One region of the Neobacillus sp. DZ-9 genome, then DNA from elsewhere that is predicted to be linked to it. Evidence: riboswitches for the same ligand, from Rfam matches in the RefSeq annotation. Region 1 holds a riboswitch; the other holds the start of a gene.
The links. Region 1 has a riboswitch for thiamine pyrophosphate ahead of tenI (thiazole tautomerase TenI). Riboswitches for the same ligand answer to the same signal wherever they lie in the genome.

Region 1 (5,383 bases):
TCATACTGTTTGAGAACATCTGAAACAAACAAGACATGCTCTGGCAATTGGACCAACTCGCCATTCAATAATACCTTCATGTTTACCCTCCCTAACCCACTGTTACTTTATGTCTTTCTAATTGAAATGCTGAGAGAAGACTTTCATCTAGCAATCTGCCTGCCAATAGATCAGCTACTAGTTTCCCTGTAATCGGACTTAATAAAATCCCATTTCGAAAATGCCCTGAGGCAACAAACAGTCCTTTCCAGTTGGGATGCTCACCAAGGTAAGGAAGTCCATCGGCTGTTTGCGGCCTAATTCCCGACCACACCCGCTCCCACGCTGCCTCCTTGATCTGAGGAACTAGTTGAGAGGCTCTTTCTATTAATGTAGTAATTCCTTCTGGCGTTATCTTGTTATCAAAGGTATGTTCAATCATGGTCGCGCCAATATAAATTTCCCCATTTCGTTTTGGGACCAGATAACAGCGTTTATCGGAAAAAATCGTCGTGTTGATGATCGGTTTATCCGTTCTTATCGAAAAGCATTCACCTTTAACAGGGTAAACACTAATATCCAGCCCAGATTCACGCATTAATTTCGCCGCCCAAGCCCCAGTTGCTACGACCACTTGCTCGCTATGTATGATGCCTTTGGTGGTTTTAACCCCTTTAACCTGTCCATTTTCAAAAATAAACGAAAGGACCTCCGTGTTTTCACGTATTTCCGCACCAAAATAGACAGCCGCTTTGGCAAACGCTTCGGTTAACTTTGCTGGCTGCACATGCCCATCGTTAGGGAGATACATCGCTCCGACTACATTTGGCGAAAGTGACGGTTCCATTTCTTGTAATTCCTTTGCATCCAGCCATTTAATCGTTGGATCCCATTTCCTTTGAAAGGCGACCTGTTTTTTTACTTCGTTTGCTATTTCTTCGGTTTCAGCAATTTTAAGCATCCCTTTATTCACATACTCAATATCGATTCCTGAATATTCATATAACTCACTTGTAATGGCAGAAAACATCGCCTGACTTTTTAAAGCCAACTGGAATAAAGGACCGTCTTGTTCAATCTCCGCTTGTGCTGCCAGCATTCCGGCTGCCGCACTTGACGCTTGGCAAGCCAATTGATCTTTCTCAATGATGATTGCTTTTCTTCCCATTTTTGATAATTGATAGGCAATGGAGGCCCCGTTAATTCCCCCGCCAATTATGGCAACATCAAATGAATTTTCCACTTTAACCCTCCTCTAATGCATGAATGTAAGTTTTTACAGAGGATAATGGATCGGGCGCTTCTAAAACTCCTGACATGACTGCAATCCCATTTGCTCCTGCCTGAAGTACCTGCCCCGTATTTTCGGGTGTTATGCCGCCAATGGCAATAACTGGAATGTCCAGTTGGGATATCCTAGATAATTCCTCTAGTCCTTTGGGTCTCATTCCTGGCTTTGATTGAGAAGGGAAAACATGACCGTATAGGAGGTAATCAGCACCCTTCTCTTTTGCTTTTTCTCCTTCCTCGTAGGAGTGAATAGAACTCCCTAACATAAGTTGGGGAAAATTTTCTTTTACAAGGTCTGCATCTAAGCTATGAAAGGCTAATTGAACTCCCCTAACCCTTTTTACGAAGGCAACATCGACCCGATCGTTAATAATGATCTTAGATAGGGGTATGTTTTTCTTTGTTAAAAGTTCAACTGCTTGAAAAAGGTCCCTAGCTGATCTTTGTTTCTCTCGTAAGTGAATCGCGGTTACATATGGGTGAATATCCATTACAATTTCACATAATTGCTCGATCGGCATTTTTCCATTGGAGATGATATGGAACTCATTCCCATAAAAACTAGTGATAATACATCTCCCCCCTTTGAGAAGATTCCGCTTATCTATGAAATAAAGTGAAAAACAAAAAACCACTTCCAAATGTTTAAGGAAGTGGTCGAAAATTTGAATAGAAACGATGATTCTTCAAATATCCAGTTTTCCACTTCCCTACGCTGGTATTACCCAGATCAGGTTCATAGAGTCCCGAAGTAACACTTCAATCTCAGCCCTTTAAAAAGGCACCTCTAGCGGAATTGCTTAAAATATTAATTTGTAATGTTAACCTTTAAAGATAATATTAACACTTCAGTTAGAAAAGTTAAATAACTTTTTTATACTAGGGAACCTTCATTTAACTTCTATTTAGTTTACTATGCTTTCTGCTAATTAAATTTCTTTGCTATCTTATTATTGGTAACTTCGATTTTCCCCGGCAAAACAAAAAGATACTCAATCAAGCTTTCTAATAAGTCCATTATTAATGATGTTGTCTCGTAATCCATTTCGGTTTCCAATTCAAGCATCCGATGAAGTGAACCATCAGTTGCCAATAAATGGCTAAGAGATTGAATAGGCTTTGCCAAATCCACATGATTCGGCAGGATTTCAAGCTGTTGAGACAAAGGCTGAGCCTTACTTTTATCCCCGAGAAAATGCTTTAGGATACTTTCAATCACACGTTTTGACATAACAGCAGTAGCTGAATTTTCTCTAGCTTCATAAACATTTATTGCTGAACGGTAGGCCCTGATCAGATCCTTGGGTATATTGGGTAGACTTTCTATTTGATTTACCGGATGTTTGGAAGCTTGAAGGTCATAAATAAAAGTATCAGCATTTTCGCCTTGTTCATCTATAACTTCCTTAGTCATAATGACGAATACTGCTGATTTTTTACATAATGGACAACTACTCTCAGTTACCATGCCATTCTTACTGCTCTGGTAGTTTGCATTAAGCATAAATTCAGTGGTTTTTCTGCATTCCGGGCATTCGTACTGAATATTCTTTGGTATCTTTAGATTCCCATACTTTATGTAAGAAATGACGGAGCCTGGATTTATCCTTCTCATTCGTTATACCTCCCGAATTTCATTTATGCCTATTACCAGTGTGTCTCCTTTTACTACATCACCAATTAGATTTCATTCCTATAGTTTTTTCATCCTTTAGGATTTCCATTCCAAGAACTAATTAAATAATTCCTTTCATATATGTTTTTCTCCTGGATTCATTTTTCAAAAATGAATCAGATAATATAAAAAGTGAGTGCATAAAAACACTCACCTAGAGAAAAAAATAATTGTACTTATTAATAGTTAAATAATTAGTTAGAACGTTCACCAAGCCAGTCACCAATAGTTGGGTAAGTTATTTTTGTTGCTTGGCTGCCAAATGTAATGGACGTATGACCAACAGGTAAATTTTCAAACTGTTTATCTTTACTAGAAATAGCGTCCATCAAGGCTTCTACCATATGCGGCTGGGCAATTAGATCAGATTGGCCTGCCAAGTTTAGTACATTAGCAGTGATATTGTTCAGATGGACTTTACGACCGCGGACAACCAGGTCCCCTTTAATCAGTTTGTTTTTTTGATAAAAATCTCTTATCCACTGGCGATATGCTTCACCTGGAAATGGAATTCCATCGTTTAACCATTTTTGCAGTAGTTTAAAGTTTTTTACAAATTTCTCGTTATCAGCACGATCGACAAGACTTACAAATGGTCCAAAGAAGTTTCCCATTGGTTTAATCAATTTGTTTCCAAAGTCAATCATTTCAGGAGGAATCACACCTAGAGTATCTACTACTTTATCAATATTAAAATATTTTTCATTCAGCATTGCCCCGTAAGAGCCTGAATTCTCAAAATCAAAAGGACTTGTCATAAAAATTAGATTACGAATCGGCAATTCAGGGTAAAGTGCTGCAAATATAGACGTCATCGTACCGCCCATGCAATACCCAAGGATGGACAATTCGTCTGCCTTTGATGTTTTTAAGACTTTTTTAACCGCTCTTGGTATATAGTCAACAATAAAATCATCAAGTTTCATATTTCGATCTTCGTAGCCTGGGGTCCCCCATTCAAGGAGATAGACATCAAACCCATTATTAACTAAATATTCAACTAGACTTCCACCCTCAGTTAAATCCAATACATATGGTTTATTTATTAGTGCATAAATCAAGAGTAATGGTATTTTATGCTTTTTCGGTTTTTCGGAAAGATAACGATATAGTTTCGTTTTATTTTTAGTCCAAACCACTTCTTTCGGAGTAGGCCCTACTTCTGGTTCAGCGTCAATGGTTAACACTTGGGTTGCCTTGATGACACGTTTTATTTGCTGTCCGTACTCTTGAGGGAATAAATCCAAAAGCATTTCCCATTCTTTTTCGGCATTTACACTCATGTTGTACACTCCTTCCTTAGTTTAGTTATTTTTTTTTGCTATGTACTAAGCCATCCAACAACCACCTACATATCTATTACATGTAAAGTCCGCCATTAATATTAAGCTGCTGACCAGTAATATAGTCACCATCTTTACATAAAAAGGCAACACCGCGTGCTACTTCTTCCGGTTTTCCTAACCGTTTTTGTGGTACCTTTTCCACAATTCCAGCAAGCACTTTTTCAGGAATTGCTTGAACCATTTCGGTTCCGATAAATCCTGGGCAGATCGCATTAACTGTTACATTCGTTTTCGCTAGTTCGAGAGCTAGTGATTTTGTGTAGCCAATAAGGCCGGCTTTTGCTGCAGCATAGTTGGTCTGGCCAAAACCTCCAGCTTGCCCTATTATCGAGGAAATGTTGATGATGCGGCCTGCATCTGATTCAAGAAGGTACGGGAGGGAAGCAGATGTTGTGTTGTAAACACTATTTAAATTAACATCAATTACCCTTCTCCAATCCTCTGAACTTAGTTTTTTGAATGTGCTATCCCTCGTAATACCTGCATTGTTAATTAAAATATCTAATCGTCCAAAATGATCGATTGTTTGTTGTACGAGATAGGCTGCTTCCTCACAATTTGAAACATCCGCACGAACTGCATATGCTTCGCCACCGATTTCGTATATATCCGCGACCATTTTTTCAGCCAACTCTTCACGAGTCACATAATTAAGAACGACTTTCACACCATTTTTTGCCAGTTCCTTGGAAATTGCTGAACCAATTCCTCTGCTCCCACCTGTCACAATAGCTACTTTTCCCTTTAAATCTGTCATTATTTCTCACCCCAAATATTATTTTTTTGTATTTGAATTATTCTGTGGCTTTTAATAAAGAAATAATTTGATTAAGTTTTTTATCCAAGTTCTTCATTTCACGTTTTAAATCCGTTAATTCGTGTTGAAACGATACCAGATTTTCGTTGTTTTCCAGTTTCTCTTCGAGTAATTCTTCTAAACTATCAACTTTTGCATCGACATTAACAATCTGTGAGGACACGTTCGAAAGGTCCTTTCGAGATGGCACATTAACAAGTTCTAAATACTTTTCTGTTGTTTCATCCATCAATTTTTTAAATTGTAGATTCATGTCCAAAATTTGCCCTATACCCT
Region 2 (5,383 bases), on a different contig from region 1:
GCCATTAAAATGATGGCTGCAGCCTTCGGATTTCATCTCGATGAATTAATTTTCTTTAGTATTTTAATAGCTGTATTCATGGGAACCTTTATCGTTCATTTTTTCCGTGGCAATTCAGAAAGAACGATCTAATTTCAAAAATGGAGCAGGGTGGCTAGTACCCTGCTTATATTTGTTAATTTATTGGTAATAGTTGTTACTCCTTCTTAGTGACTTTTCGTAAATACTTCTCCATTGAGGACAGTAATTCAGATAAAGATACATCATCATCTTCATTATTCGCTCTTTCCATAATAACCTCGTCTGTTAAAGGTTCCTCTTGAATATACTGTACACGTTGACGTGATTTCTTCCTATCGGAATCTGATTTTGATGATTGTCTTTCGGCTTCTTTATCAGAGCGAGATACGCTTTGTTTCTCTGATTTGGAGGATCGGGAAACCTCTTGTTTGTTTGATTGCTTCGATTGCTTCGATTGATTTGAAGCCTGGTTATTCGATTGTTCATTTTGGGCATTTTCAATTTTAAGGCCATAGCTAATATTTTGGATATGGAACATCGAAAGGCGGACAATTTCCTCTTTGTTAATTAAAGACACGTAATCTGGATGGATATCACTTAAAACACCTTCAATCTTCTCCGGGCCTCCGCGATTAATACTGACCCATTGAAATTTCAATGATTCCATTAAGCTATAGAAATTATCTGCTTGTTTATATTGAATATCATTTGGGACCACGATGTTAAATTCCATTTGGCCCTTCATGTTATCGGTAAAGCTCTTTATATGTTGAGTATTATAATAGACGAGTCCGTCGTCTTCCGTGAATAGGGCTAGATGATCTTCACTGGCATCCATTAACTTCCCAATTCTGGATTCAGAGCCGCCCCGATTGACCTTTATGACTTTCCCAATAAAGTATTTCATTATGTCTTTATGCATAATAAGTTTTCCCCCTGTAAATTTAATGAATTATATTAACACTGCATCTATATGTGTCACGGGATGACGTTGTCCTAATAAATTAGCCTTTTTTTTTAAGATTAAGAGAAAATAGGCAAATGATAGAGTATGATACAAGGCCAGAACCCAGAGGGATGAGCAGTGTGTGTGCTTGTATCCTATTTATTTTAGCTGTGATCGCATTTATGGGGCAGTTAAACATGAGCGTCCTTTTTATGATCATGTTTGTTATGGGCATGATGGATAGTTTCTTTCCGCCAGCCTATTCAGCTGTAAGAGCAAAGGTTTTTACAGAGGATATTCGTAACGCCGCCAATTCTTTAACTCAAGTCAGTATGCAGGTGTTAAGAATATCAGGTCCGATTATAGGAGGATTGATTTTAGCTTCCTTATCTTCAGGTTGGGGAATTGGGATTGATGCCCTTACTTACATTATTTCATTGATCTTTTTATTTAGCCTTCGAACGTTATCCTTTCAAAAAACAAAAGAAATACAGAGGGAGAAAAATTCAATCAAACAGGATTTTTTGGAAGGGATTGTGGTCCTTAAAGAAAAGCCCTGGTTATGGATTACGATTCTAGCATTCTCCTTAATAAATATTTTTTCAGGCGGCATCATTAGGGTGTTAATACCATGGCTTGTGAATATTTATTATGAGTTTGAACCAGTTGTATTTGGGCTTGTTCTTTCTTCGTCCGGGGCAGGGGCTATTTTGTGCGGAATCATTTTTGGTTTAAGAAAAGAATGGAAAAAAAGAGGCTTGCTTGCTTATGGGGGCGTTGCATTAAGTGGAGCAGCATTGTTAATGATGCCATTTATCTCGAGTGTTCCGGTATTAATGTTGTGTATGTTTATGGAAGGTGCCGGAATTATGTTATTTGGATTGATTTGGGAAACGAGTCTTCAAGAACTTGTCCCAGAAGAAAAATTTGGAAGAGTTGAACGCTTAGATATGTTAGGTTCATTTGCTCTTTTACCTATAGGATATCTGATAACTGGCTGGTTAGCAGAAGGAGTGGGAGAAATTTTCACATTTATTCTTAGGGCATCAGCACCACCCTCCAGCAGCGTTTTCTTCCATGCAGCTATCATAGGTTAAAATCGGGGTACTGTCTTTCATTCCATGCTTCTTTGCCAATTGTTTATAGCTCAATTTTCCCTCTTGATATTCTTTTACAAGTTTTAATTTAAATTGTTCACTATATTTAGCCATAAAAATACACCCCAAAAGTTAAATTTCTCTCTAACTTTTGGGGTGCAGTACAACGGTTTACTGCTTTTCGTTTCATCATTGTTCTACTAGGTTTGTAACAGAAACACTTTGTTTATTGTTTGGTTCCTCCAGTGGATGAATGGTTGCTTTTCCGCTTTGTTGATCTACATGCTCAATATAAATACGAGTACCGTTATAGGTCACGTTTTCCATTTGTGGTGAATTACATATTTCCTGTGCGCGTTGTGCGTCCATCATGCGTAACCTCCTTTCGTTTTTTACTACAAGAGTATTTGTAATAATCTAAGGGTTTATTCATATGAATGGAATAATTTATTGGTTGAGTAATGTAAAAAGCTTTATTAATAGTTAAAATTATGTTATTTATTATATGTAAGTTATATAACAATATATTGTTGTTTGCTCTACTAGGGGGGTCCGATAGCTCGGACTGAGAGAAGGATGCATAAAATCTTTTGACCCTTTGAACCTGATCTGGATCATACCAGCGTAGGGAAGTAGTTTTGAAGGTGTCATTTTCGTTTTTCTATTATGCGCCGCTACTTTTTGACGATTAATCAGGTTCTGTTTGCCAACAGAGCCTTTTTTTATTGTCATCTATTTATATGTCTGTCTATGGACTTAACATGTAATGGACTATGCTGTAACTTCTAGATTGCAAAATCTATCATTTTTAGGAGGAAGTTACAATGCAAAAGGGAGTAAACGTAAACATCGAATTACAATCACCATTTACAGGAAGCAGAAAAGTTTATCTTGAAGGATCAAGACCTGACATTAAAGTCCCGATGAGAGAAATTCAGTTGGCACGAACGGTTACAACTTATGGTGAAGAAGAAAATGCACCTGTTCGAGTTTATGATACTAGTGGGCCATATACAGACCCGAACCATCAAATTGATATCAGGAAAGGGCTTCAGGCACTTCACAAAAAATGGATTTATGAACGTAATGATGTTGAAAACTATGCAGGAAGAGAAATAATGCCAATAGATAATGGCTTCCGTGATGCAGACGAGCGAGCCAATCTTGAATGGTTTCCTAACATAAACAAATCACCTTTGCGTGCCAAAAAAGGCCATAATGTTACCCAAATGCATTATGCGAAAAAAGGGATCATCACTCCTGAGATGGAATTTATCGCGATTCGTGAAAATGTAGAGCCTGCATTTGTCAGGGATGAAGTTGCCCGCGGGAGAGCGATTATTCCAGCTAATATCAACCACCCTGAAAGTGAACCGATGATTATTGGACGAAATTTCCATGTGAAAATCAATGCCAATATTGGAAATTCTGCTGTTTCTTCCTCAATTGAAGAAGAGGTTGAAAAAATGACGTGGGCTGCTCGATGGGGAGCTGATACAATCATGGATTTATCTACTGGAAAAAATATACATACAACAAGAGAGTGGATTATCCGCAATACCCCAATCCCAGTGGGAACGGTGCCGATTTATCAAGCCCTTGAAAAGGTGAATGGAATTGCTGAAAATCTAACCTGGGAAGTTTATCGCGATACGTTGATTGAACAAGCAGAACAAGGGGTCGATTATTTTACGATTCATGCTGGTGTGTTGTTACGTTTTATCCCTTTGACAGCGAAACGGACGACAGGAATTGTATCCCGTGGAGGTTCGATTATGGCGCAGTGGTGTCTGGCCCATCATCAGGAAAATTTTCTTTACACCCATTTTGAAGAAATTTGTGAAATTTTAAAGCAGTATGATATTTCGGTTTCATTGGGAGATGGACTTCGCCCTGGCAGCATTGCCGATGCCAATGATGAAGCGCAATTTGCAGAGCTTGAAGCTTTAGGGGAATTGACGGAAATTGCCTGGAAGCATGATGTCCAGGTCATGATTGAAGGCCCTGGACATGTTCCAATGCATTTGATTAAGGAGAATGTGGAAAAGCAAATGGAAATTTGTAAAGAAGCTCCTTTTTATACTCTTGGGCCCTTAACAACCGATATTGCACCTGGATACGACCATATTACTTCTGCCATTGGCGCCGCGATGATTGGCTGGTTTGGAACGGCCATGCTTTGCTATGTAACACCAAAGGAACATCTTGGCTTACCCAATAAGAATGATGTTCGTGATGGCGTTATTGCTTATAAAATTGCAGCCCATGCTGCTGATCTGGCCAAAGGTCATCCAGGTGCGCAATTGAGAGACAATGCCTTATCGAAAGCCCGTTTCGAATTCAGATGGGAGGACCAATTCAACCTTTCATTGGATCCTGAACGTGCAAGAGAATACCATGATGAAACGCTCCCTGCTGAAGGGGCCAAAACAGCTCATTTTTGTTCCATGTGTGGTCCAAAGTTCTGTTCGATGAAAATTTCCCATGATATTCGAGGTATGGCAAAGAAAGATGAAAGGAATGAAGGTATGAAGAAAAAAGCGGAGGAGTTTCTCATCAATGGGTCAAAAATATACCGATAATACTTCTTCCTATGAAGTAAAAAATTTATTAGAGGAAATTGATGATTTATACCAAAAAATTCATTTTTTAAAAAGTAGAATAGACTCCATTCAATGCCGATGTAGGCATATTTTTTGGGAAACCCCTGGAATGAGAAAATGTCAGAAGTGTGGGTTCGCTGAAAGCACCTATTATTAATGGTGTAAGAAACAAAAGGCTCAACATTTACATGTTGGGCCTTTTTCTAATTTTAATTCTCTTTTTGAACGTATAAAGGCGATAAAGTCGATTTTTTCGTCTGCCGTTAATGGTTCCCCATCTATCAAAAGAGAAGGAGATAGGGGAAGTATGGCAGTTGTGATTTCAACTGTTGTCTGCATCCGATGCAACTCATCTGTTCTCCTTAACAAATAATCAACAGACGTATCAAATAATTCCGCTATTTGTGTGAGTGAAAGTAAGGAAGGTTCCCGGTATCCTGACTCATATCCAGCATAAGTGCTTTTAGCGATTCCTAATTGATCAGCGGTTTCCTGCAGCGACCATTTTCGTTCCTTTCTTAATTCGGATAAACGATCCAGCATTCGTCTCCAACTCCATTTTCTTAATATTGTTCACATTATAGCATAGAATGATAGACTCGAATAGAAAAATGTACGCGTTTCGAGTACAAACTATTGATTTATCCTATTTAAGTTCTATAATGAAAAGTATAGATACGCAATACGCGAATAATCACTATTTTTTCACTCAATGG

Region 2: it holds a riboswitch for thiamine pyrophosphate, as region 1 does, so the genes downstream of both, thiC (phosphomethylpyrimidine synthase ThiC) here and tenI (thiazole tautomerase TenI) in region 1, are expected to answer to the same signal.

The regions. Positions count from the first base shown of each region.
Region 1 covers NZ_JCAIOL010000006.1:211,811-217,193, forward strand. Annotated here, with positions in the region: gene thiS (sulfur carrier protein ThiS) at 1-80, opposite strand, end outside; gene thiO (glycine oxidase ThiO) at 92-1,222, opposite strand; gene tenI (thiazole tautomerase TenI) at 1,224-1,877, opposite strand; TPP riboswitch at 1,960-2,068, opposite strand; gene AC59HZ_RS18570 (DUF4145 domain-containing protein) at 2,195-2,884, opposite strand; gene phaC (class III poly(R)-hydroxyalkanoic acid synthase subunit PhaC) at 3,139-4,227, opposite strand; gene phbB (acetoacetyl-CoA reductase) at 4,304-5,047, opposite strand; gene AC59HZ_RS18585 (hypothetical protein) at 5,085-5,383, opposite strand, start outside.
Region 2 covers NZ_JCAIOL010000005.1:325,110-330,492, forward strand. Annotated here, with positions in the region: gene AC59HZ_RS16520 (DUF475 domain-containing protein) at 1-132, shown strand, start outside; gene AC59HZ_RS16525 (hypothetical protein) at 197-943, opposite strand; gene AC59HZ_RS16530 (MFS transporter) at 1,063-2,064, shown strand; gene AC59HZ_RS16535 (transposase) at 2,014-2,178, opposite strand; gene AC59HZ_RS16540 (small acid-soluble spore protein H) at 2,254-2,433, opposite strand; TPP riboswitch at 2,599-2,712, shown strand; gene thiC (phosphomethylpyrimidine synthase ThiC) at 2,889-4,646, shown strand; gene AC59HZ_RS16550 (helix-turn-helix domain-containing protein) at 4,845-5,210, opposite strand.